One region of the Micromonospora sp. WMMC264 genome, then DNA from elsewhere that is predicted to be linked to it. Evidence: riboswitches for the same ligand, from Rfam matches in the RefSeq annotation. Region 1 holds a riboswitch; each other region holds the start of a gene.
What was found. Region 1 has a riboswitch for cyclic di-AMP ahead of O7542_RS15710 (C39 family peptidase). Riboswitches for the same ligand answer to the same signal wherever they lie in the genome.
Positions count from the first base shown of each region.

Region 2: linked by a shared signal. The riboswitch ahead of O7542_RS25545 (C40 family peptidase) and the one ahead of O7542_RS15710 (C39 family peptidase) in region 1 are both predicted to bind cyclic di-AMP.
Region 3: linked by a shared signal. The riboswitch ahead of O7542_RS23225 (hypothetical protein) and the one ahead of O7542_RS15710 (C39 family peptidase) in region 1 are both predicted to bind cyclic di-AMP.

Region 1 is NZ_CP114907.1:3,671,671-3,682,541, forward strand. It holds gene O7542_RS15695 (bifunctional cytidylyltransferase/SDR family oxidoreductase) at 1-1,339, shown strand, start outside; gene O7542_RS15700 (CDP-glycerol glycerophosphotransferase family protein) at 1,359-3,035, shown strand; gene O7542_RS15705 (alpha/beta hydrolase) at 3,044-3,790, opposite strand; gene O7542_RS15710 (C39 family peptidase) at 4,057-4,890, opposite strand; cyclic di-AMP (ydaO/yuaA leader) riboswitch at 5,097-5,237, opposite strand; gene O7542_RS15715 (hypothetical protein) at 5,538-6,302, opposite strand; gene O7542_RS15720 (hypothetical protein) at 6,442-6,768, opposite strand; gene O7542_RS15725 (acyltransferase) at 6,849-8,057, opposite strand; gene O7542_RS15730 (polysaccharide pyruvyl transferase family protein) at 8,206-9,531, shown strand; gene O7542_RS15735 (alpha-ketoglutarate-dependent dioxygenase AlkB) at 9,598-10,209, shown strand; gene O7542_RS15740 (solute carrier family 23 protein) at 10,305-10,871, shown strand, end outside.
Region 2 is NZ_CP114907.1:5,750,773-5,757,292, reverse strand. It holds gene O7542_RS25555 (C40 family peptidase) at 36-1,046, shown strand; gene O7542_RS25550 (peptidoglycan recognition family protein) at 1,112-3,145, opposite strand; cyclic di-AMP (ydaO/yuaA leader) riboswitch at 3,384-3,521, shown strand; gene O7542_RS25545 (C40 family peptidase) at 3,535-4,566, shown strand; gene dcd (dCTP deaminase) at 4,631-5,209, opposite strand; gene O7542_RS25535 (pyridoxamine 5'-phosphate oxidase family protein) at 5,288-5,833, shown strand; gene O7542_RS25530 (zinc metalloprotease) at 5,906-6,520, opposite strand, start outside.
Region 3 is NZ_CP114907.1:5,290,937-5,301,807, forward strand. It holds gene O7542_RS23170 (DUF3152 domain-containing protein) at 1-2, opposite strand, end outside; gene O7542_RS23175 (DUF2786 domain-containing protein) at 141-1,331, shown strand; gene O7542_RS23180 (YciI family protein) at 1,431-1,793, shown strand; gene O7542_RS23185 (sigma-70 family RNA polymerase sigma factor) at 1,790-3,040, shown strand; gene O7542_RS23190 (CsbD family protein) at 3,105-3,278, opposite strand; gene O7542_RS23195 (heavy metal translocating P-type ATPase) at 3,346-5,598, opposite strand; gene O7542_RS23200 (hypothetical protein) at 5,616-6,572, opposite strand; gene O7542_RS23205 (heavy metal-associated domain-containing protein) at 6,608-6,814, opposite strand; gene O7542_RS23210 (metal-sensitive transcriptional regulator) at 6,895-7,194, shown strand; gene O7542_RS23215 (SHOCT domain-containing protein) at 7,320-7,529, shown strand; gene O7542_RS23220 (YibE/F family protein) at 7,694-8,977, shown strand; cyclic di-AMP (ydaO/yuaA leader) riboswitch at 9,132-9,263, shown strand; gene O7542_RS23225 (hypothetical protein) at 9,267-10,292, shown strand; gene O7542_RS23230 (carbonic anhydrase) at 10,354-10,871, opposite strand, start outside.

The DNA.
Region 1 (10,871 bases):
CGAGCACACCCTGGCCGTCTTCGAGGCCGCGCCGGAGATCGACGAGATCATCGTGCTGATGGCCACCGGTCACGTCGACGACGCGCGGCGCATCGTCGCCGACGCCGGCTTCCGCAAGGTCACCAAGGTGATCGAGGGCGGCGAGACCCGCAACGACACCACCCGGATCGCGCTCGACGCGGTCGGCGAGGGCGACGTCAACATCCTCTTCCACGACGCGGTACGCCCGCTGGTCAGCGCCCGGATCGTGCGCGAGTGCGTGAACGCGCTCTGGACGTACTCGGCCGTCGACGTGGCCATCCCGTCCGCCGACACGATCATCCAGGTCGACGCGGACGACTGCATCACCGACATCCCGGTCCGCTCCCGGCTGCGCCGCGGCCAGACCCCGCAGGCGTTCCGCTCCGGCACCATCCGCGAGGCGTACCGCCGTGCCGAGGGCGACCCCGACTTCGCCGCCACCGACGACTGCGGCGTGGTGCTGCGCTACCTGCCCGGCACGCCGATCAAGGTGATCGACGGCTCGGACGAGAACATCAAGGTCACCCACCCGGTCGACGTGCACCTGGCCGACAAGCTGTTCCAGCTCGCCGCCGCCCAGGCGCCCCGGCTGACCCACCGCGGCTACGCCGAGGAGCTGACCGGCCGGACCATCGTGGTCTTCGGCGGCAGCTACGGCATCGGCCACGACCTCGCCGAGCTGGCCCGCGGCTACGGCGCGCAGGTCTTCCCGTTCAGCCGCTCCACCACCGGCACCCACGTCGAGCGCGCCGAGGACGTCACCGCCGCGCTGAAGACCGCGTTCGAGGCCACCGGCCGGGTCGACCACGTGGTGGTCACCGCCGGCATCCTGGAGAAGGGCGCGCTCGCCGAGATGGACTCCGAGACGATGGACCGTCTCCTGCACGTCAACTTCGTCGGCCCGGTCACCATCGCGCGCCAGTCGCTGCCGTACCTGCAGCAGACCAAGGGCCAGCTGCTGCTCTACACGTCCAGCTCGTACACCCGGGGCCGGGCCCGCTACGCGCTCTACTCGGCCACCAAGGCCGCGCTGGTCAATCTCACCCAGGCGCTCGCCGACGAGTGGGCCGAGTTCGGCGTACGGGTCAACTGCGTCAACCCGGAGCGCACCGCCACCCCGATGCGGACGCGGGCGTTCGGCGAGGAGCCGGAGCACACGCTGCTCTCCTCCGAGGCGGTCGCGCAGGCGTCCCTGGACGTGCTGATCTCCGAACTGACCGGCCAGGTGGTCGACGTGCGCCGGTCCCCCGGCGAGCAGGTCGCCGCCGTACCGGCGCAGCCCGGCGCCGACCGGTCCGAGCTGTCCACCGGCGCCTGAGACCGACGGGACGTGCCAGATGCGTGGTGACCTGGTCCGTAAGTTGCTCGCCCGAGTACTGACCACCGGGCTGGCGGTGCTGGCCTTCCTCGTCGTGGCGCTCACCGGCGCCACCGGCTGGGGCCTGGCCCTGGCCGTCGCGGCGCTCGCCGCCACCGCCTGGGAACGCCGGGTCCGGCCGTCCGCCGACGGTCTCGCCGAGACGGTGCTCGTCGCCGCCGGCATCCTCGTCGGCTACGCCCGGCGCCTCGACGACGGCTTCGACCCGGCCCTCGCGGCCACCGCGCTGGTCCTGCTCGGCCTGGTGCTGCTGGTCGGCCCGCTGCGGCAGGCCGGCGCGCTGGAGATCCGGGCGGCGAACCTTCCGGTACGCACGTGGACGCCGCTGGTCGCCGCCCGGCTCGGTGACGCGCTGCTGGTGCTGCTCGCCGTGGTGGCGCTCGCCGCCGCGCTGGCCCTGCCCGCCTTCACGGCGCTCGCCGCCGCGCTGCTCGTCGGCGCCGGCTGCGGGGCGGTCGCGCTCGACCTCGCCCGGCGCCGGTTCCGGCCGCCCGCCGGCGGGGGCCCGGTCGGCCGCGCGCTGCGCCGCCACCAGCCCGAGTTCGTGCTGCACTTCTCCGCGCCGCCCGGCTCCGAGTACCAGGTCACCATGTGGCTGCCGTACCTGGAACGGATCGGCCGCCCGTTCATGGTGGTGCTGCGCGAGCCGGAGCTCCTGCCGGCCGTCGCCGCCGCCACCCGTGCCCCGGTGGTCCTCTGCCCCACCCTGAAGGCGCTCGACGAGGCGCTGGTGCCCAGCCTGCGCGTCGCCTTCTACGTCAACCACGGCGCGAAGAACGCCCACCTGATCCGGTTCAACCAGCTCACCCACGTGCAGCTGCACCACGGCGACAGCGACAAGGCCCCGAGCGCCAACCCGGTCTCGGCCATCTTCGACAAGATCTTCGTGGCCGGGCAGGCCGCGATCGACAGGTACGCCCGCGCCGGCGTGGAGATCCCCGCCGACAAGTTCGTCGTGGTCGGCCGGCCCCAGGTCGAGGCCATCGAGGTACGCCGGGAGCCGGTCGCCGCCTCGGCGCACCCGACGGTCCTCTACACCCCGACCTGGACCGGGCACCACGCCGACGCCAACTACTGCTCGCTGCCGGTGGCCGAGACGCTGATCCGCCGGCTGATCGACCGCGGGGCGGCGGTGATCCTGCGCGCCCACCCGTACACCGACAAGAACCCGGCCTCGGCCCGCCAGCTCGCCCGGCTCACCGAGCTGCTCGCCGCCGACCGGGCCAAGACCGGCCGCCCGCACCTGTTCGGCGCCGCCGCGGCCCGCGAGCTGACGCTCACCGAGTGCGTCAACCGCGCCGACGCGCTGGTCTCCGACGTCTCCGGCGTCATCTCCGACTGGCTCTACTCCGGCAAGCCGTACGCGCTCACCGACACCGGCGCCGACGGCGAGCACTTCGTCGAGCGGTTCCCGCTCGCGGCGTCCGGCTACGTGCTGCGGCGCGACATGTCCAACGTGGACCAGGTGATCACCGACCTGCTCGACGCCGACCCGAAGGCCGCGCAGCGCTGGGCGGCGCGCACCCGCTACCTGGGCGACTTCCCCGCCGACGCCTACGCCGAGGCGTTCCTCGCCGCCGCCCGCCGCGAGCTGGAGGCCGACTGGGCGGTCCCGGCGCAGCGCGCCGTCGTGTAGGCCCCGCTCTACAGGTACGCGTCGAGCAGGGCGAGCACGGCGGCCGGGTCCTCGACGTGCGCGTTGTGGCCCAGGCCGGGCAGGGTGGCCACCGGCACGCCCAGCTCCTTGAGCTGCGCGTCGCTCACCATCGGGTCCTGCTCGCCGCGGGCCAGCAGCACCGGCACGCCGGTCGCGGCCAGCTGGGCGGGCAGCCGAGGCTCGCCGACCGCGAACGCGGCCGGGTCCATCGCCAGCCGCCAGCGGCCGTCGACCCGCCGCAGCCCCGCCTCCACCACCGGGTGGTCCGGGGCGAACAGCCCGGCCAGCCCCGAGACGCGCAGGTAGCGGCGGGCCGCCTCGTCCCGGGTGGCGAACCAGGTGACCGGCCGGGCGGCCAGCTCGCTCGCCTTCGCCAGCTCGGCCGGGGACCAGACCGCCTTGATGCCGAGCCCCACCACCGCGTCCACCGGAAGAGCCCGCTGCCGGGCCGCGAGCGCCAGCGCCACCACCCCGCCGAGCGAGTGCCCGAGCAGCACCAGCCGGTCGTGCGGGCCCAGCCGGAGCGGACCGAGCCCGTCCGCGACGCGCTGGGCCAGGGCGTCGAAAGAGTAGCCGTCGAGCGGCGGCGACCAGCCGTGGCCGGCCAGGTCGGGGGCGAGCCAGCGCCCGGGCCAGCGGCGCTCCAGCAGCGGCGCCCAGGGCAGCCACACCTCGCCGGTGGCGCCCATGCCGTGCAGGAGAATCAGGTGCCGGTTCCCCGTCGCTTCACCCATTGGCGCAGTCTGCCACCGCCCGCCCCGGACACGCGAGACCAAACCCGACCGACCCGCCCCCACGCCCCACGCCGCCCGCCCTCGCCCTCGCCCTCGCCCTCGCCGCCGATCTTGGAGTTGTGGTGCCTTCCATAGCGGGCGAGCCGGGCATACCAGGCGCCACAAGTCCAAGATCGACGCGCCGAGAGGGCGGCGGGCCAGGGCGGGTGGGGACGGGGAAGGCCGGCGCCCCGGGAGGGGTGCCGGCCTTCCGGGGGTGCGGAGGGTCAGGCGGAGTAGCCGCGGCTGGCGATCCAGTGCGCCAGGTCGATGGTGGTGAGCCAGTACGACGGCAGCGACGGGTCGGCCGAGTCGGCGATCCGCACGATCCGGCCGTCGTCCTTGTAACCGATCACCGCGACGTAGTGGCCGCCCGGGAACGAGTGCCAGCCGCCGTTGGTGTCGGTGGCGGTGCCGGCGACGTTCGCGACGACCCCGCGGCCGTTGCTGATCGCCTCGACCACGTCGGCCTGGAGCCGGTCCATCTGGGCCGGGCTGGCCGAGCCGGGAATCATCCGGGTCCGGTACGGGTTGCCCTTGACCTGCTGGTTGAGCACGCGCGTGGTGTCCTCGGCCGAGTTGGTGCCCATCTCGGTGGTGCCGAGCGGGCCGGCGAGGGCGTCCTGGCTGCGCTCGATGCCGGTGGCGCTGAGCGCGTTGCGCACGGCGGCCGGGCCGCAGTAGTAGTAGTTGATCTGCGCCTGGTAGTCGTAGTCCAGCGTCTTGCTCGACGGCGGCTTCGGCGCGGCCTTGGTGACGTCCGGGTCCGCCGCGGCCTTCTTCGCCGACGGGGAGGCGCTGGGCGACTTGCTGGGCTCGGCGCTCGGCGACGCCGGCGGGACGACGATGCGCGCCTCGCCGCGGCTGGCGGGCTCGCCGAGCCGTGCGCCGAGTTCGGCGACCGAGGCGGTGTTCTCCTGCCGGACCGGGGCGTCCTCACCGGCGGCGAGGGCGGTGCCGGCGCCGGCGGCCAGCACGAGCGCCGCGGCCGATCCGGCGATGATCTGGTACGGGCGTTCGGTGGCGATCCGCCGCAGCTGACGCTTCAGGTGGTGCTTCACGAAATCCTCCACGGGGGGCGTGATCGGCACACGCCGGCCCGGCACGTGGAGGGGTTCACACGTGCTGGCAGGCCGGATGGGCCGGGGGAACGGGTACGCCCGCGATGCCGGGCGCCCAGGGGCGGTTTGCCGGTCGCGTCAGGCGAGCGCGGGTACCGCGGAGCCGTGGAGGCGGGGGGACGATCGAGGGGTGGGCACGAGGATGGGACTCCTTCCGTGGCCGCCGACCGGGTTAGCTGACGGATTCGGGCGGGAAGTACGCCCTACCGCGGCAGTGGCCGCGGATTCACCCCGATGGTGCTCATGGTTCCCCGGTTCGTGATGACACGATTAGGCGGGTCGGCGCGGCGTCGCCTTCTGCGATCGGTTACCGCACCGGACGCGCCGACACTACCGGCGGGTACTGCCCCTGCCAAGCGCTCCCACCTGCGTAAACATGATCCCCGGTAACGGATTTCGGAACAGCCGGTTACTCACTTCACTCAATGGGACAAGCGGTGGTGACGGCGCCCGGGAGGCGAAAAGGGGACAGACGGCGAGCGCCTGACCGGCAATGGCGCGGCTCATTGGCCTGTTCTGCGCTCCACGCCCGTTTCGGCGCCGGGGGTGAGCCGGCTCACCACATTCCGGGTAACAATTCGGTCGCCTCAGCCGACCCGGGCCGGACGCCAGCGGGCGTTGCGGACGGACGCGCCGACCGGCAGGGGGATCGTCGCCACGCCGCGGGACACCGGGGCGGGCCGCACCGCCAGGGTGGCCGCGTACGCCTCGGCGGCGAGCGTACGGGCGGCCTCGGCGGCCAGTTCGGCGTCCCGCCACGCCTGCCGCTCCCGCTCGGCGGCGCTCTCCCAGCCGGTCCGGCGCCGGTCCCGTACGGCCCGGGCCAGCACGATCTCCTGCTCGGCCGGGTGCCGGCGCGGGTCCCACCCGTTGCGGCGCGCCAGCACGTCGGCGAGTTGCCGGGCGGACAGGTCGCCGCGCCAGTGCGCCGTCATGGCGGCGTGGTGCAGCCAGCGCTCCCGGGCCGCGTACTCCGCCGGGGTGCGCGGGGTGCGCGGGGCGGCCAGCGCGGCGGCCCCGGCCAGGCGGCGGGCGGCGCTGTCCGCCTCGTCGTACGCGGTCCAGGCGCGTTCCGCCTCGTCCTGCGCGGCCAGCCACCGTTCCCGGCGGCGACGGGCCGTCTGGGCGGCCCCGGCGGCGGCCACCGCCACCTCCTCGGCGTACCGGACGAGGTCGTCGCGGCGCGCGGCGTCCTGGTCCACCGGATCGGCGGCAGCCTCGGCGACGCCGTCGCGCTCGGGCCGGGCCACCAGCGCGGCGAGCAGGCCGAACGCGAGCAGCATCAGGAAGGACCAGATGGCGGCGGCCTCGGGGACCGCGGTGAGGAAGTGGTAGAGAGCGGTCTGCGACATGGTCGGCACCTCACGGGAAGAACCTGGCGGGAGACTCCGCACGGCCGGTCGGGGCGCGGCGCGGGGGCGCCGGGCCGGCGAGGGGCGGGTGCGGGATGACGTTCGGTGGGTGCGGTGACGGGCGCGGCCCGTGGGCGGATCAGCGGGCGGGCGGGGCCCGCAGGCCGACCGGCGCGGTGATCCGGCCGGCCGGGACCGGCTGCGGGTCGTTCGGGAGCGTGTCGGTGGCCCGTGCGGCGGGCGCGGGTGCGCCGTCGGGACGGGCCTGCCGCTCGGCGGCGCGGTCGGATTCCGGTCGCGGGGCGGCCGGCGTGCTCACGTACGCCGGGCCGGCTGGCGCGGCGGCGCCGGCCGGCAGCGTGACCGCGCCGAACGAACAGGCGACGACCACGGCGAGACTGGCGAGCATCCGGGCGGTCCAGCGCGCCACCCACCACACGGGGCAGGTGAGCGCGATCGGAAGCACGGGTACAAATTACCGCCGAACCCCCACTGACGCACCGCCGCACGGCGTGTCGCGGACCGACCGGCCGGCGTGTGCGCGTGTCAGTCCGGGCGACGCCGCCCGGCGTACTCGATGTCCTCGGCCGGACCGGAGACGGACCGCGCGGCGCCGTCGGCGGCCGCGCCCTCGGCGGGCCCGCGCGGAGCCGGCACGGCCGGTGCGCGCGACGCCGCGCGGGCCCGGCGGGACGGGCCGAGCAGGCGCATCATCGGCACCTCCACCCAGCGGTGCAGCGCGGCGGCCAGCGCGAGCGTGAGCAGCAGGAAGCCGAGCACCGCCAGCGGCCCCCGCCAGCCGGGCAGGCCGGTCCCCCAGTCCCCGGTCAGCCGCAGCACGGTGACCATGACCAGCACGTGCACCAGGTAGAAGGCGAACGAGACCTCACCGAGCCAGATCATCGGCCGGGACCGCCAGGGGGTGGGCCGGCCGCGCACGTCGGCGTCCGCCGCCGCGGCGATGACCAGCAGGTACGCCACGGCGAGCAGCGCCGCCCAGAACTCGGCCGGGATCCACAGCGCGGCGACCACCCAGGTGGTGACGAACAGGCCGGTGGCGACCGCGAGGTTCGGTCCGCGCCAGCGGTGGCGGCGCATCAGCTCGGCGGCGGCCACCCCCATCCAGAACTCCAGCGACCGGGTCACCGGGAAGATCTGGGTGAACCACCACCGCTGCTCCTCCGGCACGAGCTGCTGGCCCGGCCACAGCGCCAGGATGAGCAGCGGCGCCGCGACCAGCACGGTCCGGAGCACCCCGGTACGGGCCCGGCGCAGCCACGGCACCACCAGCGGCAGGCACAGGTAGAACGCCAGCTCGCAGGAGAGCGACCAGCTCACGTTGTTGACGCTGTAGAAGTAGCCGTTCAGCGGGATCCACGCCTGGACCAGGAAGAAGTTGCCGATCGCCGCCCACGGCAGGACCGGGTCGGCGAACCAGGCCGCGACCGCCAGCGCCGCCACGAACGTCACCACGTGGTTCGGGTAGATCTTGGCGAGCCGGCGGCGCAGGAACGTCCACGCCCGCTCCCCGTCCCGGTACGACCAGACCAGGACGAACCCGCTGAGGATGAAGAAGAACTCGACGCCGGACAGGCCGAGGCTGAACGCCTTGTCCACCACCGCCTTCAGGTGCGGCTCGGCGACGATCCCCATGGTCCCGGCGTGGAAACCGAAGACCAGCAGCGCGGCGATCCACCGCAATCCGGTCAGCGACGGCAGGCGCGGGGCACGGGTGACAGTCGGCGCGCTGGTCATTCCGGGCACCCTACCCCGGAGTACCGGGACGTTCCCGGCGAGCCGACGGCCGCCGGGTCACCCAGGGACGGCGGATAGGATTTCCGTTCCTGCACGCGCGGGCGACGCCCGCCGGCACGCCGTGCCGTACGGAAGGTGAGCGAACCGGATGCACCAGCGGATCCTGCTCCGCGCCCGCAAGGGCCCGTTCGACGTCCTCACGCCGGAGGAGACGTTCGCCGGCAACTGGATCGGGGACAACAGCGGAAACCTGGTCTTCAGCCACGCCGCGCACAAGCTGCTGGCCACCTCCGCGGCGGAGATCACCGCGACCCGCACCCCGGCCGACCCGCGCCTCGCCGACGAGATCAACGAGCGGTACGACGTGTTCGTCGTACCGCTGGCGAACGCCTTCCGTCGCAGCTTCGTGCACCGCCTCGCCCCGCTGACCCGGCTGATCGAACGGCTGAAGATCCCGGTGGTGGTGCTCGGTGTCGGCGTGCAGACGAACGTCGACGGCGACCGCGAGTACCTGCGGCCGATCGACGAGCCGGTGCGCGCGTTCTGCAAGGCCGTGCTGGACCGGTCGCACAGCATCGGCGTACGCGGCGAGGTGACCGCGAGCTACCTGAACACGCTCGGCTTCTCCGACGTGGAGCAGATCGGCTGCCCGTCGATGTTCCTGCACGGCGACACGTTCCAGCTGGCGAAGAAGCAGCCGGAGCTGACCGCCGAGTCGAAGGTCGCGCTCACCATCTCGCCGTACGTCCGCTCGATGGCCTCGGTGGTCCGCCACCACCACGAGCGCTACCCGAACCTGTGCTACGTGCCCCAGGACCTGCGGACGCTCGGCACCCTGCTCTACGGCGACGCGCCCGAGCACCGCGGCCAGAGCAGCGACATCCCGCTGCACACCTCGCACCCACTGTTCGTCGAGGACAAGGTGCGCATGTTCGTCGACCCGTGGACCTGGATGGACCACCTCTCCGGGTACGACTTCGCGTTCGGCACCCGCATCCACGGCACCATCACCGCGCTCGTCGCCGGTACGCCCGGCTACCTGTTCGCGCACGACTCGCGCACGCTGGAACTGGCCCGCTACTTCGACATCCCGCACCGGATCATGCGCGACGTGCCGGCCGACGTGGACGCCGCCGACCTCTACGCCGAGGCCGACTACACCGCGCTCACCGAGGGCCACAAGGCCCGCTTCGAGACCATCACCGCGTTCCTGCGCAAGCACGACCTCGGCATCTCGTTCGACGACGACGACAGCGCCGCCCGCTTCGACCAGCGGGTCCGCGAGACGGTGTTCCCGCCGGCCGTCCGGCCCGCTGCCGCCACCCCGCCGGCCGAGCTGCTGACCCGCATCGAGCGGCTGCGCGACGAGAACGCCAAGCTCACCGGGACCATCGACGCGCTGCGCTCGCAGCAGCTCCGGGAGCGGATCAAGCAGGCCGTCCCGGGCAAGGTCCGCCGGATGCTGCGGCGCTGATCGTCGTACGCCTGTTCTAAACAGGGTACGATCGGCGGCGTGCCCGACGTCGCGTACCAGCCCTCGATGCTCGACCTGGCCGAGCAGGGCCCGACCCTGGGCCCGCTCGCCGGGGCAGTGCGCCGCCACGAGCTGAGCCGCGGCGCCTGGGTCGACCACCTGCCCGGCTGGGTCCGGGGCTCCGACGCGGTGCTCGACACGCTGCGCCACGACGTGCCCTGGCGGGCCGAACGCCGCACCATGTACGACACCGCTGTCGACGTGCCCCGGCTGCTCTGCTGGTACCCCGCCGGCCGGCCGCTGCCGCACCCGGTGCTCACCGCGGCCCGCGACGCGCTCACCCGGCACTACGCGCCCGAGCTGGGCGAGCCGTTCGTCACCGCCGGCATGTGCCTCTACCGCGACGGGCGCGACAGCGTGGCCTGGCACGGCGACACGCTGGGCCGCTCCGCGCACACCGACACCATGGTGGCGATCGTCTCGTTCGGCTCCCCGCGCGCACTGCTGCTCCGCCCTCGCGGCGGAGGCGGCGGCAGCCTGCGGTTCCCGCTCGGCCACGGCGACCTCGTGGTGATGGGCGGCTCCTGCCAGCGCACCTGGGAACACGCGGTACCGAAGACCACCCGCCCGGTCGGCCCCCGCGTCAGCGTCCAGTTCCGTCCCACCGGCGTCGCCTGAGCCCGGGGCGGGCCCACATCCGCGCTGGGCACGTGCTAGAAACAACTCCCAGGGTCGATCACGCCCCCGTCACCCGATGACGCGAAGGGCGACCGATGACCCAGTCCCCCACCTCCCGCTGGTCCCCGTGGACACTGCACGGCGACGGCCGCCAGGTACGCCCCGGCGACGTGGTCGCGCCCGACGAACGGCTCTCCTGGCCGCGCACCGTCGGCGTGGGCGTGCAGCACGTGGTCGCCATGTTCGGCGCCACCTTCACCGTCCCGCTGATCACCGGCTTCCCGCCCGCCACCACGCTGCTCTTCTCCGGGCTCGGGACGCTGCTGTTCCTGCTGATCACCGGCAACCGGCTGCCCTCGTACCTCGGCTCGTCGTTCGCGTTCATCGCGCCGGTGCTCGCCGCGAAGACCGACGGCGGCATCGGCGCGGCCCTCGGCGGCATCGTCGTCGCGGGCGTCGCGCTCGCGCTCGTCGGCGTGGTGGTACAGGTGGCCGGCTCCCGCTGGATCGACGCGCTGATGCCGCCCGTGGTCACCGGCGCGATCGTCATGCTGATCGGCCTCAACCTGGCGCCGGTGGCCTGGGACGGCGGCGGCGCCGGCACCGGCGTGAAGGCGCAGCCGCTGATCGCCGTGGTCACGCTCGTCGCGATCCTGCTCACC
Region 2 (6,520 bases), 2.1 Mb from region 1:
GCGCCCGGCGGTCGGTTGCAAAGGAGTCCGTGCCGGTGGCAACCACGCCCCCTCAACGTCACGCCCCGAGCGCTCCACCCGGCCGACGTGCCGGGTTCCACCGGATGGCACGCCGTCTGGTCACCCTGGTCGCGGCCGCCGCGGTCGGCGCCGGGATGCTGACGGCTCCGGCGCACGCGGCGCCGTCGGTGGACGAGATCGACGCGCAGATCGACAAGCAGTGGGAGCAGCTCGAACCCACCATCGAGCAGTTCAACAAGGTCCGCTCGCAGCTTCGCGCCAACCAGAAGAAGTCCAAGGCGCTGAAGGACAAGATGGTGCCGCTGGAGCTGGCCTCCACGCTCGCCATGAACAAGGTCGGCGACATCGCGGCCCGCTACTACATCCAGGGCCCGTCGCAGGAGCTGGGCGCGCTGCTGGTGAGCACCAAGCCGGGCACGCTGGCCGAGCAGCTGGTCATGCTGGACCGGATCGCCGACGACCAGCGCCGTCAGATCGCCGGTGTGCTCAAGGTGCGGGACGAGTACAACAGGCAGAAGGAGAAGCTCGACGAGCTGATCGAGCTGGAGACCAAGCAGCAGAACGACCTCGCGGCGAAGAAGAAGCAGATCGACTCGGAGATCAAGCGACTCACCGCGATGCTGCCGGTGACCTCGATCCGCCCGGCGGGCTGCCCGAAGATCGACGGCGTGGTGAGCAGCGCCGCGCGTACCGCGATCGCGACGGCGTGCGCCCAGGTCGGCGACCCGTACGTGTGGGGCGCCACCGGCCCGAACGCGTTCGACTGCTCCGGCCTCACGCAGTACGCGTACAAGGCGGCGGGCATCTCGCTCACCCACTTCACCGGCGCGCAGTGGAACGAGGGCCGCAAGGTGTCCCGTTCCGAGGCGCGCCCGGGTGACCTGGTGTTCTTCGGCTCCGATCTGCATCACGTCGGGCTCTATCTCGGCAACGGGGTGATGGTGCACGCGCCCCGGACAGGCAAACCGGTCCAGGTGTCGAGCATCAACACCCAGCCGCTCGCCGGCTTCGTCCGGGTCACCTGACCTCGGTCACACCGAAAGGCCCCCGGTCCGCATGGACCGGGGGCCTTCGCGTTCTCGGGGAGGGGTCAGCGCGGCGCGCCGACCGGGGACGGCAGGATCAGCACGTCGTCCAGGTTCACGAACATGATCCGGTGGCCGAACTGGACCTGCACGTACTGGTTCTTCCCGCGTACCACGGTCCGGTCACCCGGCGCGGAACCGTCGAACGAGACCGCCCGGTAGTACTCGCCGGGCAGCACCCCGCCGACCGCGTACCGCTGGCCGGCGGCGAACGTGTACTGCAGCGGAGAGATGGCCTGGTACGGGATGGTGTCCGGGTAGGCGGACTGCTCCGGGTAGGCGCGGCCGTACACCGGGATGGTGGCCTTGCCGGGCCGCGGGGTCACCACGAAGCCGGTGGCCCACTTGGCGGTGGGCGCGGAGGCCGGGTTGTGGAACCACGCCTTCTGGCCGAGGTACCAGATCGCGGTCCAGTCGCCCTGCCGGCCGGCGAGCGCGTACGTCTGGCCGGCCGAGGCGCGGGCGCCGTGGTCGGAGATGTACATGGTGTCCGGCGTGCCGTCCGGGCGCAGCCCGAGGTCGTTGACGAGCGGGGCGTCCGGGCTCGGCGCGGTCCGCAGGATCACCGCGGAGGAGCCGCGCGAGGGGCACGGCTGCGCCGGCGGGGTGGGCGTCGGGACGCCCGGCGGCTGCTGGTTGCAACCGGTGAACGCGGGCCGGTTGGTGGCGAAGTCCGGGTCGATGGTGACCAGGCCGGTCTTCGCCGTGCCGGTGCCGCGGAACGGCGCCTTCATCAGGTCGAAGTAGTGCGACCAGTCCCAGTAGGGCCCCGGGTCCCAGTGCATGCCGCCCACGTTGGCGGCGGTGATGCCGGGCACGTTGTCGTGGCCGATGATGTGCTGCCGGTCCATCGGGATGCCGAACTTCAGCGCCAGGTGGCGGACCAGCTTGGCGGAGGTGCGGTACATCGCCTCGGTGTACCAGGTGCCCTGGCCGGCGAAGCCCTCGTGCTCCAGGCCGATGGACTTGGCATTGACGTACCAGTTGCCGGCGTGCCAGCCGACGTCCTTGGTCTTGATGTGCTGGGCGATGTAGCCGTCCACCGAGCGCAGCGTGTAGTGCCAGCCCAGGTAGTCGGCCCGCTTCACCAGGTCGACGCTCGGGCCGAAGTAGCCCTCGGTGTCGTGGATGACGATGTACTCGATCTTCTGCTGCTTCGGCCGGTCAGCCAGGTCGTGGTTGCCGTAGTCGCCCGGGTCGTCGCTGAGCTGCTCGTAGGGCGCGGGAATCCACTCGCAGGCCAGCCGGACCGGGCACTCCAGCCCGTCCGGCCGCTGCGCGGTGCGCAGGCCGAGGCGGGCCAGCCGGGAGCGGTCCGGCTTCGCGGCGGTGGCGGCGAGCGTGACCCGCTGGCCGTCGTCGGTGGTCCGGGTGGCGCCCTGGCCGAGCTGGTCGTAGACCTCGTCGGCGAAGGCCGCCGCCGCGTCGGCGGTGTCCGCGCCGGAGTAGCGGGCCACCGCGGCGTACCAGGCCGCCGGGTCGGTGCCGGCGCCGACCGGCCCGCCCAGAGCCTTCTGGTACGACGACAGCAGCGCCGCGCCGCCGCGGATGTTCGCGGCCGGGTCGGTGCGCAGCGTCCCCGCGTCCAGCCCGGTGAGCGCGGCGGCCGCGTCGAGCGTCTGGAGCGAGGCGCTCGGCAGCGGCGTCTCCCGCGTCGGCGCGGCGGCGGTGGCCGGGTCGAGCTTCAGCGGCCGGGAGTCGTCGCCGCGCGGGTCCTCGTCCTCGTCGACGTGGGCGCTGCCCGGCGTGGCGAGGATGTGCGCGGCGTCGGTCAGGTGCATCGGGCCGTAGCCGCCGCTGGTGCTGGGCTGACCCGGGTGGGTGTCCCAGCGGGACTCCAGATAGGAGACACCGAGCAGCACGTTCTGGGGCACGCCGTACTCGGCCGCGGCGGCGGCGTATTGTTGTTGCCGGTCGCTCGCGGGCGCGGACGTGTCCGGCGCGGCGGTAACCGGGCCGGTGGTCGCCAGCGCGGTGGCCGTGGCCACGGCGGCGGCGAGCAGTATCCGTCTGCCCGACGGCGGGGCGGAGAGATGCATCGAACCTCCTGGACAGGGATGGGGGTCACTGCGTTTCCACCCTCACTCCGCACACCCGCGACGGTCAATACCTTTCCAGTAAGTAATCAGTCGTGAAAGAAAATTTCACCTCCGTGCGCGGTGTGGCGCTGGATCGCGTACGGAGTGTCACGGCGCTGGAAGTTGCGGATCGATAACGGTGGTCCCTACTCTGGTGAATCGTCGGCCGCACGTCTCACCGTCCAACCCGGTCGGTGACGGTCCGACACCGCCGAGTCGCCTCCGGGCGAGCCGGGGAACCAGGTACCTGGGGTGAATCCGCAGCGCTGCTGCGGTAGGGCGGCTCCCTTCCCGCCCGAATCCGTCAGCTAACCCGGTAGGCGGTACGGAAGAAGGAGTACGGACGCCCGGTGGCACTCCATGCCCCGCGGCCGTCGTCGAACCGGTCGGTCGACCGGTCCAGCGCCGCGCCGCGTTCCCGCTGGTCCCGCTTCACCACCGCCCTCGCCGCACTGGTCGGCACCGCCGTCGTACTGACCGGCGGCGCCACTGCGGCACACGCCGAACCCTCGGTCGCCGAGATCGAGGCCCAGATCGACCGCGACTGGAACAAGCTCGAACCGGTCATCGAGCAGGTCAACGACGTACGCGAGCAGCTCGCCGCGCGGCGCAGGCAGGCCGACGCGCTCGGCCGCCAGATCGCACCCCTCCAGGCGCGGGTGGACGCCGCGCTCGGTCAGGTCGGCGGCCTCGCCGCCGACGCCTACAAGGCCGACAACCTCTCCACGGTCAACGCGCTGCTCGGCAGCCGCTCACCCGGTGACCTGGTCGACGGCCTGGAGCTGCTCGACCGCTTCGCGCACCGCCAGCACGAGCAGGTGCGCTCGGTCGCCGCGCTGCGCGACGAGCTGGCGGCGAAGAAGAAGCCGCTGGACGAGATGATCGCCGGCCTGGCGCGCACCGAGGCCCAGCTCGCGGCGAAGAAGAAGCAGATCGACGCCGAGATCGCCAAGCTGGAGAAGCTGCGGCTCAAGGTGTACGGCAAGGGCGGCGGCGGCCCGCTGCGCCCGGCGCCCTGCCCGGCCGGCTATCCCGGCGGCCCGGCCGGAGCGGCGGTGAAGTTCGCCTGCGCCCAGATCGGCAAGATCTACGTCTGGGGCGCCGCCGGCCCGGACCACTTCGACTGCTCGGGCCTCACCATGGCGGCCTGGGCCAAGGGCGGCGTCTCGCTGCCGCACAGCGCACGCCAGCAGCACGGCGTGACGAAGCGCATCAGCCGGGCCGAGCTGCGCGCCGGCGACCTCGTCTTCTACTACAGCGACCTGCACCACGTGGCGATGTACGTGGGCGACGGCTGGGTGGTGCACGCCTCCCAGTCCGGCAAGCCCATCACGATGAAGCGGGTCGACGACGGCGACATCAACAGCTACGGCCGCGTGTAAGGAAGGGCCCCCTCTTAACGCCTCCGGTAGAGGAGGGGGCCCTTCTTAACAACTGCGGGCGGCGTCAGCGCGTCGGCCAGGTGCGCCAGCTCTGCCAGGACCGGCTCGGCGTCGGGCCGCGCTGCCCCTGGTAACGCGAGCCGTAGACGGCCGAGCCGTACGGGTGCTCGGCCGGCGAGGAGAGCCGGAAGATGCAGAGCTGGCCGATCTTCATGCCGGGCCAGAGCGTGATCGGCAGGTTCGCCACGTTCGACAGCTCCAGCGTGACGTGGCCGGAGAAGCCGGGGTCGATGAAGCCGGCTGTCGAGTGGGTCAGCAGCCCCAGCCGCCCCAGGCTCGACTTGCCCTCGAGCCGGCCCGCGAGCTGGTCGCCCAGCGAGATCACCTCAAGCGTGGAGGCGAGCACGAACTCGCCCGGGTGCAGCACGAACGGCTGGCCCTCGGGCACCTCCACCATCGAGGTGAGGTCGTCCTGCTGGACCGACGGGTCGATGTGTGTGTAGAGGTGGTTGTTGAAGACCCGGAAGAGCCGGTCCAGGCGTACGTCGATGCTCGACGGCTGCACCAGCGTGGGCTCGAAGGGCTCCAGCGCGAGCGTGCCGGCCTTGATCTCGGAGATCAGGTCGCGGTCGGAGAGCAGCATCGGAACACCATAGCGACCGGTATGGGTGACCTGCGTGTCGCACTACTTCTTCGTACACGTGTTCGATAGGATGTCCGCATGGCTTCCTGGTCCGAATTCGCCGCCGACGAGCCCCGCCTCGCCGGCGAGATCCGCCTCCTGATGCAGCAGTACGGGCCGGGCTTCGGCTACCTCGCCACGGTCCGCGCCGACGGCGGCCCCCGCGTCCACCCGGTCTCCCCGGTGTTCACCGACGACGGCCTATGGTGCTTCGTCATCGACTCGCCGAAGCGCCGCGACCTCGAACGCGACGGCCGCTACGCGCTGCACTCGTTCCCGCCCGAGGAGAGCGACGACGAGGCGTACGTCGCGGGGCGCGCGCGGCCGGTGACCGACCCGGCCACCGTGACGCGGCTGGCCCGGATCGCCCGCGCGTCGCCACATGGTGACTGGCGGCTGTTCGAGTTCACAGTCGAGGCGGCGATGCTGACCCGGCGCGACCCTGTCGCCCAGCCCGGCGCCGCTCCGCCGCAGGTGCGGGTGTGGCTCGACCCGCTCGGGGCCGAACCGGCCCGGCGTGAGCCGGTGGGCGCGGAGGGCCGGCGCGGCCGGCACGGCTTCGACACCCGCCGCCCGGCCGCCTGACCCCGACCCCGAAACGAGCGGTGCCGGCCCCGTCCGAGGACAGGGCCGGCACCGGTACGCGGTACGAGGCGGTCAGGCTGCGCGGTAGGCGTTCCACGCGGTGAGCATGCGGCTCGCCTGGCCGGCGGTGAACTGGTACATGCAGGAGTCGTACGTGTAGTCCATGAAGTTGGTGATCGGGTCCTTGCCGGCGGTCGAGCAGGTGTCGCGGCCGGTCGGGCACTGGTACGCCGGGGACGCCTCGGCCGGGGTGTCGGAGACGCTGTCGCCCGAGCCGGAGCAGCCGCCCTGGAAGGTGTGGTAGAGGTTCAGCCAGTGGCCGACCTCGTGGGTGCCGGTGTCACCCTGGTTGTAGTTGGTGGCGGTGCCGCCGGGCAGCGACTCGTTGAGCACGACCACGCCGTCCATCTTGTCCAGCGTCCGCTTCGGGAACGTCGCCCAGCCCAGCAGGCTGTCGCTCAGCTCGCCGAGGTAGATGTTCAGCGTGTTCTTGCCGCCCTCACGCAGCGAGGTCTTCATCGAGCGCTCGGCGGAGGAGCCCTGCACGATCGGGTACCACGACGGGTTGGTCACCCGGTTGATCTTCGTGAGCTGGAAGCCGAAGGCGGTGGCGGCGCCGCCGGTCGAGCCCGCGTACGACTGGTTCAGCACGGTGATCTGCTGGTTGATCATCGAGTCGGTGATGTT
Region 3 (10,871 bases), 1.6 Mb from region 1:
ACGTCGATCTCCGTCCGTCGCCCCCACGCGCTCGGGCAGGAGTACGGACGGCAGGCCCGGACGGTTGAACGGGCCGGCCGGGTACCGTCGGTGCCGGGGTGAGCGAGAGGCCGCCTGCCGGAGTTCAGGGAGAGCCACCCGTGTCACCAGCCGACCGACTGCTCGACGACGCCGTCGCGACGGCGCGCGGCACCGACGTACGCGCCGCCGAGCGGGCCCTCGACGGGCTGGTGGTGGCCGACGGCGCGGCGGTGGACGCGGCGCTGCTCGCCCGGCTCACGCGGGACGTGGGCCGGCTCTGGCCGCGTGGCTGGCAGCCCGCCGACCTGGATCGGCTCGCCGTCCGGCGGCTCACCCCGCGCGGTGCCCGGCTGCTGCGCGACGCCATGGCCGCGCAGCGACTCACCCTCCCGGTCCCGGTCCCGGACTGGTTCGACGCGCAGCTCACCGAGGCCGGCGCCCGCTGGGACGACGACGCGGGCTGGCTGGACCGGCGCGCCGACGGCGACCGGATCACCACGTTGCGGGACGCGGTCGACGCGCTCGTCCTGGTGGCGGGGCTGCCGCCGATCGCGGCGCTCCGGCCGCCGCCCGGCTCGGCGGGCACCGCACCCGCCGCCGCGACGCCGAGCGGTTCCCGGATGCTCGACCGGGTACGCGCGCTGCTCGCCAAGGCCGAGTCGACCGCCTACCCGGCCGAGGCGGAGGCGTTCACCGCCAAGGCGCAGGAGTTGATGGCCCGGCACAGCATCGACGCGGCGCTGCTCGACGCCGCCGCCGAGCGCTCCGGCGGTCCGGGCGGCGTCCGGATCGGGGTCGACGCCCCGTACGCGGCGGCGAAGGCGCTGCTGGTCCAGGAGGTGGCGGCGGCGAACCGGTGCGAGTCGGTCTGGTCCGACGACCTGGGCTTCGCCACAGTGCTCGGCTTCCCGGCCGACCTGGCGGCGGTGGAGTTGCTGCACACCTCGCTGCTGGTGCAGGCCACCGCCGCGATGCTGCGCGGACGGCGCGAGCGCGGACAGGCAGGCGGGCGGCGCACCAAGGGCTACGACGAGTCGTTCCTCAACGCGTTCGCGCTGCGGATCGGCGACCGGCTGCGGGAGGCCAGCGCGGCGGCGGCCGGACAGAGCGACGACGACCGCCTGCTGCCGGTGCTCGCGGCCCGCTCGGACGCCGTCCGGGAGCGGGTCGACCAGCTCTTTCCCGGCACCACGCGGCACCGGCTCCAGGTGCGCGACGAACAGGGCTGGGTCTCCGGCACCAGCGCCGCCGACCGCGCCTCGCTCGATCCGGGCCGCCCGGCACGCCGCCCGGTGCGCGGTTCTCGCTGACTTCCTGGCCGATGATGTCGGTTCGGGCGGACCGGCTCCGACCCGTCTGCGAGGCGCCACCGACGGTGGCCCGAACCCGAGGAGTGCACGGTGAAGTACATGCTGCTGATCTGGAACCGGCCCGGCTTCGTGGAGGAGCTGTCCGAGGCGGAACGCAACGCGATCTTCGGCGAGGTCGACGAGATCATGAAGGAGCTGTCCGAGTCCGGTGAGCTGGTCGGCGGTGAGGCGCTGGCGCACCCGTCGCAGGCCCGTACGGCCCGTCCGGCCGCCGGTGGCGGCACCGAGATCACCGACGGGCCGTTCGTGGAGAGCAAGGAGCAGTTCGCGGGCTACCTGACCGTCGACTGCGAGACACCGGAGCGGGCTGCCGAGATCGCCGCGCGCTGGCCGGACGTGCGGCACGGTTTCGGCGTGCTGGAGGTGCGCGCGGTGATGGAGCAGGCCGGGACGGAGATGTGACCTCACCTGCGGTCGAGGACCTGCTGCGCACGCTCGCGCCGCAGGTCCTCGGCGTGCTCGTGCGCCGGCACGGCCAGTTCTACGCCTGCGAGGACGCGGTCCAGGAGGCGCTGCTGGCTGCCGCCGTCCAGTGGCCGGAGCAGGGCCTGCCGGACCATCCCCGAGCGTGGCTGGTCACCGTCGCCACCCGCCGGCTCACCGACGAGTGGCGCGGTGAGCACGCCCGCCGGGCACGCGAGGTCGCGGTGGCGGTCCGGCAGCCCGCGTACGCGACTGTCGCGCCGCCCGCCGACGAGGAGCCGCCCGGCGGGGACGACACGCTGAAGCTGCTGTTCCTCTGCTGTCATCCGGCGCTGCCGGTCAGCGCGCAGGTGGCGCTCACGCTGCGTGCGGTGGGCGGGTTGAGCACCGCCGAGATCGCCCGCGCGTACCTGGTGCCGGAGGCGACCATGAGCCAGCGGATCCGGCGCGCGAAGCAGCGGATCGAGGCGGCCGGCGCGCGTTTCACGCTGCCCTCGCCGGCCGACCGGGACGAGCGGCTGGGCGCGGTGCTGCGCGTGCTCTACCTGGTCTTCAACGAGGGGTACGCGGCGTCGAGCGGCGAGGCGCTGCACCGGGCGGAGCTGACCGCCGAGGCGATCCGGCTGGCCCGCGAGCTGCGCCGGCTGCTCCCGGACGACGGCGAGGTGGCCGGGCTGCTGGCGCTGATGCTGCTCACCGACGCGCACCGGGCGGCGCGTACCGGGCCGGACGGCGAGCTGGTGCCGCTGGCCGAGCAGGACCGCGGCCGGTGGGACCGGGCTGCGATCGAGGAGGGGGTGGCGCTGGTGACCGAGGCGCTGACCTGGTCGTCGCCGGGCCCGTACCAGGTGCAGGCGGCCATCGCGGCGGTGCACGCGGAGGCGCCCACCGCCGGGACCACCGACTGGCCGCAGATCGTCTCGCTCTACCGGGTGCTGGCCCACCTCGCGCCGAACCCGATGGTCACGCTGAACCAGGCGGTCGCGGTGGCCATGGTGGACGGCCCGCGCGCCGGGCTCGCGCTGCTGGAGCCGCTCGACGCCGACGGCCGGACCGCCGGCCACCACCGGCTCACCGCTGTCCGCGCGCATCTGCTCGACCTGGCCGGGGACCGGGCGGACGCGCGGGCCGCGTACCTGGCCGCCGCCCGGGCCACCACGAGCCTGCCGGAACGGCGGTACCTGCAGGCCCGCGCCGCCCGCCTGGCCGGTGACGGGCCGCGCTGATCCGCGCCCGGACAGCACGCCGGGCCGGCCCGTGGGCCGACCCGGTGGGTGTGCGTCGCGTACGTCAGCTCTTGAAGGCGTCCTTGATCTTCTCGGCGGCCTGCTTGAGCTTGGCGCCGGCCTGGTCGTTGCGGCCCTCGGCCTCCAGGCGCTCGTTGTCCGTGGCGCGGCCGACGCCCTCCTTGACCTTGCCGGACACGTCCTGCGACGTGTTGTCGATCTTGTCGTCGAGACCCATGATGACCTCCACTGATGCGATTGCCTGACGACAACTGGTTACCCCGTCGACCGCCCGCCCAATCCCCTCACCCGATCGGGCGGAAGCGCCGCAGCCGCAGGCTGTTGCCCACCACGAAGACCGACGAGAAGGCCATCGCCGCCCCGGCGAGCATCGGGTTGAGCAGCCCGGCGGCCGCCAGCGGCAACGCCGCGACGTTGTAGGCGAACGCCCAGAACAGGTTTCCCTTGATGATCGCCAGCGTGCGCCGGGAGAGCCGGATGGCGTCCGCGGCGGCGGTCAGGTCACCCCGGACCAGCGTCAGGTCGGCGGCCTCGATGGCCGCGTCGGTGCCGGTGCCCATGGCCAGCCCGAGGTCGGCCCGGGCCAGCGCGGCGGCGTCGTTGACCCCGTCGCCGACCATCGCGACCACCCGGCCCTCGCCCTGCAGCCGCTCGACCACCGCGACCTTCTCGGCGGGCAGCACCTCCGCGATCACCTCGTCGATGCCGACCTCGGCGGCCACCGCCTTCGCCACCGTGGCGTTGTCGCCGGTGAGCAGCACCGGGGTGAGCCCCAGTTCGCGCAGCCGCGCGACCGCCGTCCGGCTGGTCGGCTTCACCGCGTCGGCCACCGCGAGCACGCCCCGGGCCCGCCCGTCCCAGCCGGCCAGGATCGCCGTCCGGCCGGCGGCCTCCGCGCCGGTCGCGGCCCGCGCGATCTCCTCGGGTACGTCGAGACCCCGCTCGCGCAGCAGCCGTGCCCGGCCGACCACCACGGTCCGGCCGTCCACGGCGCCGGTCACGCCCAGCCCTTCGGCGTTGGCGAACCCGCCGACCGGCGGCAGCGGTCCGGCTTCGGCCGCGGCCTCGGCGACGGCCCGCGCGATCGGGTGCTCGGAGGCGGCCTCCAGCGCGCCGGCCACCCGGAGCAGTTCGCCGGCGTCCTCGCCGTCGGCGGGCAGCACCTCGGCCAGCGCCATCCGGCCGGTCGTGACGGTGCCGGTCTTGTCCAGCACCACGGTGTCGACCCGGCGGGTGGACTCCAGCATCTCCGGCCCCTTGATCAGCACCCCGAGCTGCGCGCCGCGTCCGGTGCCGACGAGCAGCGCGGTCGGCGTGGCCAGGCCGAGCGCGCACGGGCAGGCGATGATCAGCACGGCCACCGCGGCGGTGAACGCGGCGGTCGTACCGGAGCCGGTGCCGAGCCACCAGCCGAGCGTGCCGGCGGCCAGCGCGATCACGATCGGCACGAAGACGCCGGAGATCCGGTCGGCGAGCCGCTGCACCGCCGCCTTGCCGGTCTGCGCCTGCTCCACGAGCCGTGCCATCTGGGCGAGCTGGGTGTCGCCGCCGACCCGGGTGGCCCGGACGACCAGCCGGCCACCGGCGTTCACGGTCGCGCCGGTCACGGTGTCGCCCGTCCCCACCTCCACCGGCACCGACTCGCCGGTGAGCATGCTGGCGTCGACGGCCGAGGTGCCCTCCTCGACCACGCCGTCGGTGGCGATCTTCTCGCCGGGCCGGACCACGAACCGGTCGCCGACCGCGAGCCGGTCGACCGGGACCCGGACCTCCTGGCCGCCGCGCAGCACCGCGACGTCCTTGGCCCCGAGTTCGAGCAGGGCGCGCAGCGCCGCCCCGGCGGTGCGCTTGGAGCGGGCCTCGAAGTACCGCCCGGCCAGGATGAACACCGTCACCCCGGCGGCGGCCTCCAGGTAGATGTTGCCGGCGCCGTCGCCCCGGGTGATGTCGAGGCTGAACGGGTGCTTCATCCCGGGCATGCCGGCGTCGCCGAGGAACAGCGCCCAGAGCGACCAGCCGAACGCGGCGAGCGTGCCCAGCGAGACGAGCGTGTCCATGGTCGCCGCGCCGTGCCGCAGGTTGACCAGCGCGGCGCGGTGGAACGGCAGCCCGCCCCAGACCACCACGGGGGCGGCCAGCGTGAGCGAGGCCCACTGCCAGTAGTCGAACTGCCAGGCCGGGACCATGGCGAGCACGATCACCGGCAGCGTGAGCACGGCGGAGACCCAGAGCCGGGTACGCGCGACGCGCAGCTCGTCCGCCGGCTCCCCGGCCGCTGCGGCCGCCTGCTCGGGCGGGGGCGGCACCACGGCGGTGTAACCGGTCTTCTCGACGGTGGCGATCAGGTCGGCCGGCGCGATGTCGTCGGCGTACCGGACGGTGGCCTTCTCGGTGGCGTAGTTCACTGTCGCCTCGACGCCGTCCATCCGGTTGAGCTTCTTCTCGATCCGGGCGGCACAGGACGCGCAGGTCATCCCGCCGATCGCCAGTTCGATCAGGTTCGGCGCGGTGGGCAGCGTCTTTCCCGTGGCAGTCATCGCGGCACCTCCGGCGCTCAACTGTGCCCGTGCCCCGGCGTGCCGTGTCCGGCGTCCGGGGTCGGTGCGGTGGTGGATACCGGCGCGGTCGGGTCGCCGGCCAGGACGGTGAATTCGGCGGTGTGCACCGCGTCGCCGTGCCGGAAGTCCAGGTAGAGACGGTACGCCCCGGCCGAGGGCACCTCGGCGGCGAACGTGATCGCCGGACCGGCGGGGGTGCGCCCGTCGCCGGGTGTGCCCTCCGGGTGCACGTGCAGGTACGCCAGGTCGCCCTGCCGCAGCGCCACCAGGTGCCCGTACGCGCCGAGGTAGGGCTGAAGGTCGGTGACCGGTCTCCCGTCGCGGCTGACGGAGAGCGTGAGCCGGCTGGTCCGGCCCGGCTCCGGCGTGCCGGTCAGCGTGACTGTGTAGCCGTCGACGGTGGTGCTGGTCACCGGCGCCGGCAGCGGCCGGGCGGCCAGCTCGCCGGGGACCGTGACGTCCAGGCCGAGGGTCAACGGCTCGCCGCCTTCGGGCGTGAAGTCGGCGAACGCCCGCCACACCCCGGGGCCGTCGAGCGGGGAGGCGACCCGCCAGGTGCCGTCGCCGGCCATCTCCGGGTGGACGTGCCGGAAGCCGGACAGGTCCCGGCGCGCGACGATCAGGTGCATGCGCTTGTCGTGGGCCACCTCGAAGCGGGTGACCGGCGTGCCGTCCGGGCCGGTGATCCGGAAGGCGAACTGCCCGGCCGGCGCGGTGGCGGGCTGGAGCGTGTAGCCGCCTTCGGAGACGAGCAGCCCGCCGGGCAGGTGCGCGTCGGCGCCGTTCTCGTCACCGTGACCGGTGTCGCCGGTCCCGTGGTCGCTGCCGCTGTCGTCGTGGCGGGTCTCGGCGGCCGGGGCGACGGGATCGGCCAGGTTGCCGATCCCGTACGCCGCGCCGAAGACCGCCACGAGGCCGAGCGCGAAGCCGCTGAGCTTCGTCGCCGTGTTCATGGTTTCTCCTCGGTTCTGCGGGTCCCGTGGACCCGTCACGCACCGACGAGGTCGTAGCCGGCCTCGTCGACCGCCGCGCGGACGGTGTCCGTGTCCAGCGGGTTCTGACTGGTGACGGTGACCCGGCCGGTGGCCAGGTCGACCCGGACGCCGGTGACGCCCGGAAGCGCGCTCAGCTCGGTGCTCACCGAGTTGACGCAGTGGCCGCAGGTCATACCGCTCACCTGGTAGGTGCTCTCCATGTCGCCCTCCGATCTCATACCCCCTGGGGGTACAGCCGGAACGTTAGCATACCCCCGAGGGGTACGCTATCCTCGTTCTCATGACCGCTCCGTCCAGCCCGACCCGGGGCTACACCGCCAGCAAGGACCAGCTCCTCGCCCGGCTCCGCCGGATCGAGGGTCAGGTCCGTGGCATCGAGAAGATGGTCGAGGACGACCGTTACTGCATCGACGTGCTGACCCAGATCTCGGCCATCCAGGCGGCGCTGGACAAGGTCGGCCTCGGCCTGCTCGACGGGCACGCGCGGCACTGCATGCACGAGGGCGCCGCCGAGGGCCGGGCCGACGAGATGGCGACCGAGATGATGGCCGCCGTCGGCCGCCTGATGAAGCGCGGCTGAACGGGACCTCCGCCCCTCCGAGCAGGGCACATCGACCCGCGCCGACGCGCCCGTGCGGCCGTACCGTCGAAGTGGCGGGCAGGCCGGCCCCGGCGGACCCGCGGTGACGGACGGAGGGCGGCCCGATGATGTGGCAGAGCCCGATGATGGGCTGGATGTGGATCTGGTCCCTGGCGGTGCTGGCGGTGCTGGCAGGGCTCCTCTGGCTGGCCGTGCGGTGGACCGGCCCGCAGCGGTCCGGGCCGACGGCGGCCCGGCGCATCCTCGACGAGCGGTACGCCCGCGGCGAGATCGACGAGGACGAGTACCGGCGACGCCGGGCCGGACTGGCCTGACCCGCGCGGGGCGCGCGTCACCGGTCACGGTGTCCGGGAGCACCCAGCCGGGCTGCCTACCATGTCGGGGCGACGACCCGGACGTGGTCGACACGTCCGCGCCGGCCCGGTGACCAGACCGGTCCGGCGGACCAGGCGTCGCCGCGACCGTTGGGAGAGACGCCTTGGGTGCCGACCACACCCGCCCCGCACCGCCCACGCCACCGGGCGTACGGCGGCTGCTCGTCGCCGTGGTGGTGCCGCTGTTCGCGCTCACCGTGATCGCCGCGCTGGTGCTCTGGCCCCGGCAGGACCGGGAGCCGGTCGGCGGCGCGGACGTCCCCCGCTACCACGGCACCGTGACCCGGGTGGTCACCGAACCCTGCCCGCCGACGCCGGAGGCCCCGGAGGGCGCGGGCGGCCCCTGCGGCACCGCGACCGTCGCCGCCGAGCAGGGCCCGGACGCGGGACGGCAGGTCGAGACGCCGCTCCCGGCCGGACCGGGCGCGCCCCGGGTCGAGGTCGGCGACAAGATCGTCCTGGTCGAGCTGATCGACCCGGCCGACCCTTCGGTGAAGTCCTACAACATCGCCGAGCACCAGCGCGGCACGCCGCTGATCTGGCTGCTGGTGCTCTTCGCCGCCGCGATCGTGGCGTTCGGCCGCTGGCGCGGGCTCGCCGCGCTCGGCGGCCTGGCGGCCAGCTTCGCCATCCTGCTCGGCTTCGTGCTGCCCGGCATCGGTGGCGGCCAGCCGCCGCTGCTGGTGGCGATCGTGGGCGCCGCGTTGATCATGTTCGTGGTGCTCTACCTGACGCACGGGATCACCGCGCAGACGTCGGTGGCGGTGCTCGGCACGCTCGGCAGCCTGGTGGTCACCGGCGTGCTCGGCCTGCTCGCCACGTCCGCCACCCACCTGACCGGCTTCGGCAGCGAGGACGCCACCACGCTGTCCATGTTCCAGGGCGACGTGGACCTGCACGGACTGCTGCTGGCGGGCATCATCATCGGCTCGCTGGGCGTGCTGGACGACGTCACCGTCACCCAGGCGGCCACCGTCACCGAACTCGCGCACGCCAACCCGGGGCTGTCCCGGCGGCAGCTCTACCGGGCGGCGACCCGCGTCGGCCGGGCCCACATCGCGTCCACCGTCAACACCATCGTGCTGGCGTACGCGGGCGCGTCGCTGCCACTGCTGCTCCTGCTGGTCGCCGACTCCCGCCCGGTGAGCCAGATCCTCACCAGCGAGTTCCTCGCCCAGGAGATCGTCCGCAGCGCGGTGGCCACGCTCGGCCTGATCGCCGCCGTACCGCTGACGACCGCACTGGCCGCGATCGTGACCACCGCCGGACGGCGCGCGCCCGGTCCGGAGCCGGCGTCGCCCGTACCCCCGCCGCCCCGTCCGCCGACCGGACGCGACGACGCGCTGGAGGCGCTCGGCGGCGGAAAGAGTACGGAGGCGACATGGTGACACTCCGCACGGTGACCATCGATTTCAAACGCGACGCTGGTCACGGTGCGCCACGGCGAAATCTCGCTATTGGTCGGCTTCCGGACGTAGATCCGCAGGAGTGCTGTCGGGTAACCTCGCTGCCGGTCACCGCCGAAGGCGCGCACCGGCGCCAGCGGTGCCGCCGCCCAATCGCCTGCGGGCGAGCCGGGGAACCAGGTACATGGGGTGAATCCGCGCGAGCGGTAGGGGCCACTTCCGTCCCGAACCCGTCAGCTAACCCGGTCGGCGGCCGACGGAAGGGAACACTGTGACGCCACCCCTGCGCCGCTGGCTGACACCCCTGGTGGCCGTGCTGGCCTCGCTGGCAGTGCTGGCCGGGCCGAACTCGGCGACGGCGGCCCCCGCCGCGGCGGCCCCGAAGCCGTCCGGGCACGAGGAGGACGGCGAACCACCGCTCATCACCGAGGCGATCGACAGCGCCAACCGGAACTTCCTCCAGGCGAAGGCGAAGCTGGCCAAGTCGCAGGACCGCCAGCGGCGGCTGGCCGCCGAGGTACAGGCGGCACAGGCCGAACTCGAGGCGCTCAGCCCGCAGGTCAACCAGCTCGCCGCCCAGTCCTACCGGACCGGCCGGATGGGCGCGATGGCGATGCTGCTGGAGAGCAACTCGCCCGACTCGTTCGTCCGCCGCGTCAACGCCCTGGACGAGCTGAACCTCCTCAACGCGCAGCGCCTGGCCGCCATCAACGCGGTCAAGAACCGCGCCGAGACGGCCAAGATCGCGCTCGACGCCGAGGTGCGAGAGCAGGAGAAGCAGAAGAACGCGATGGAGCGCGAGAAGGTGCAGGCCGAACGCGCCCTCAAGCTCGTCGGCGGCCTCGGCTTCACCGGCGGCCTGGTCGACGCCACCTCACCGGTCGCCAAGATCGGCCCCGGCCGCACCGCCGACGGCGGCTGGAAGGCCGAGTCGTGCAGCGAGAACGACCCGACCACCTCGGGCTGCATCACGCCGCGGACGCTGCACGCCTACAAGGAGGTCCGGCGCGCCGGCTACACGCGCTTCGTGGGCTGTTACCGGCCGGGCGGGCCGTGGGAGCACCCCAAGGGCAAGGCGTGCGACTGGTCGCTGCAGAACAGCGGCTTCTCACCCTGGCACAACAACGACACCCGCAAGTACGGCAACGACGTGGCCGCCTTCCTCATCCGCAACGCCGACCGGCTGGGCATCTACTACGTGATCTGGAACCGGCAGATCTGGTTCCCGGCCACCGGCTGGAGGTCGTACAGCGGGCCGTCGAACCACACCGACCACGTCCACATGTCGATGCTCTGACCTGGACGCAGCAAGAAGGGGCCGCCCCCGTGGGCGGCCCCTTCGTCGTCCGGCGCTCCGGTCAGCCGGCCAGCGCCGCGTCCGCGTCCGCCGGCGACGAGGGAGCGGGCAGTGACGCCGGGACCTGCGCCACTGTCCGCACCTCGCCGCCGGAGAGCCGGTACGACATCCCCGCCACCGTGCACCGGCCCGCCGCGACCCGCTCGGCCAGCACGGAGGACCGGGCCAGCAGCGTCTCCACGGTCTGCGCGATGTGGACGTCGATGATGCCGTCGAGGTCGTCGATGCCCTGCCGGGCGGCGCGCAGCAGGCTGGGCGAGACCGCGTCCACCACCGCTCCCAGGTGCCCGGCCGGAGCGGCGCCGGTCCGGACCCCCTCCCGGGCGGCCTGGACCGCGCCGCAGGAGTCGTGCCCGAGCACCACCACGAGCGGCGTGCCCAGCACGGTGACCGCGTACTCGACGCTGCCGAGCACCTCGGGCCCGGCGGTGTGCCCGGCGGTACGCACCACGAAGAGGTCACCGAGACCCCGATCGAAGATGATCTCCGCGGCGAGCCGCGAGTCGGAGCAGCCGACGA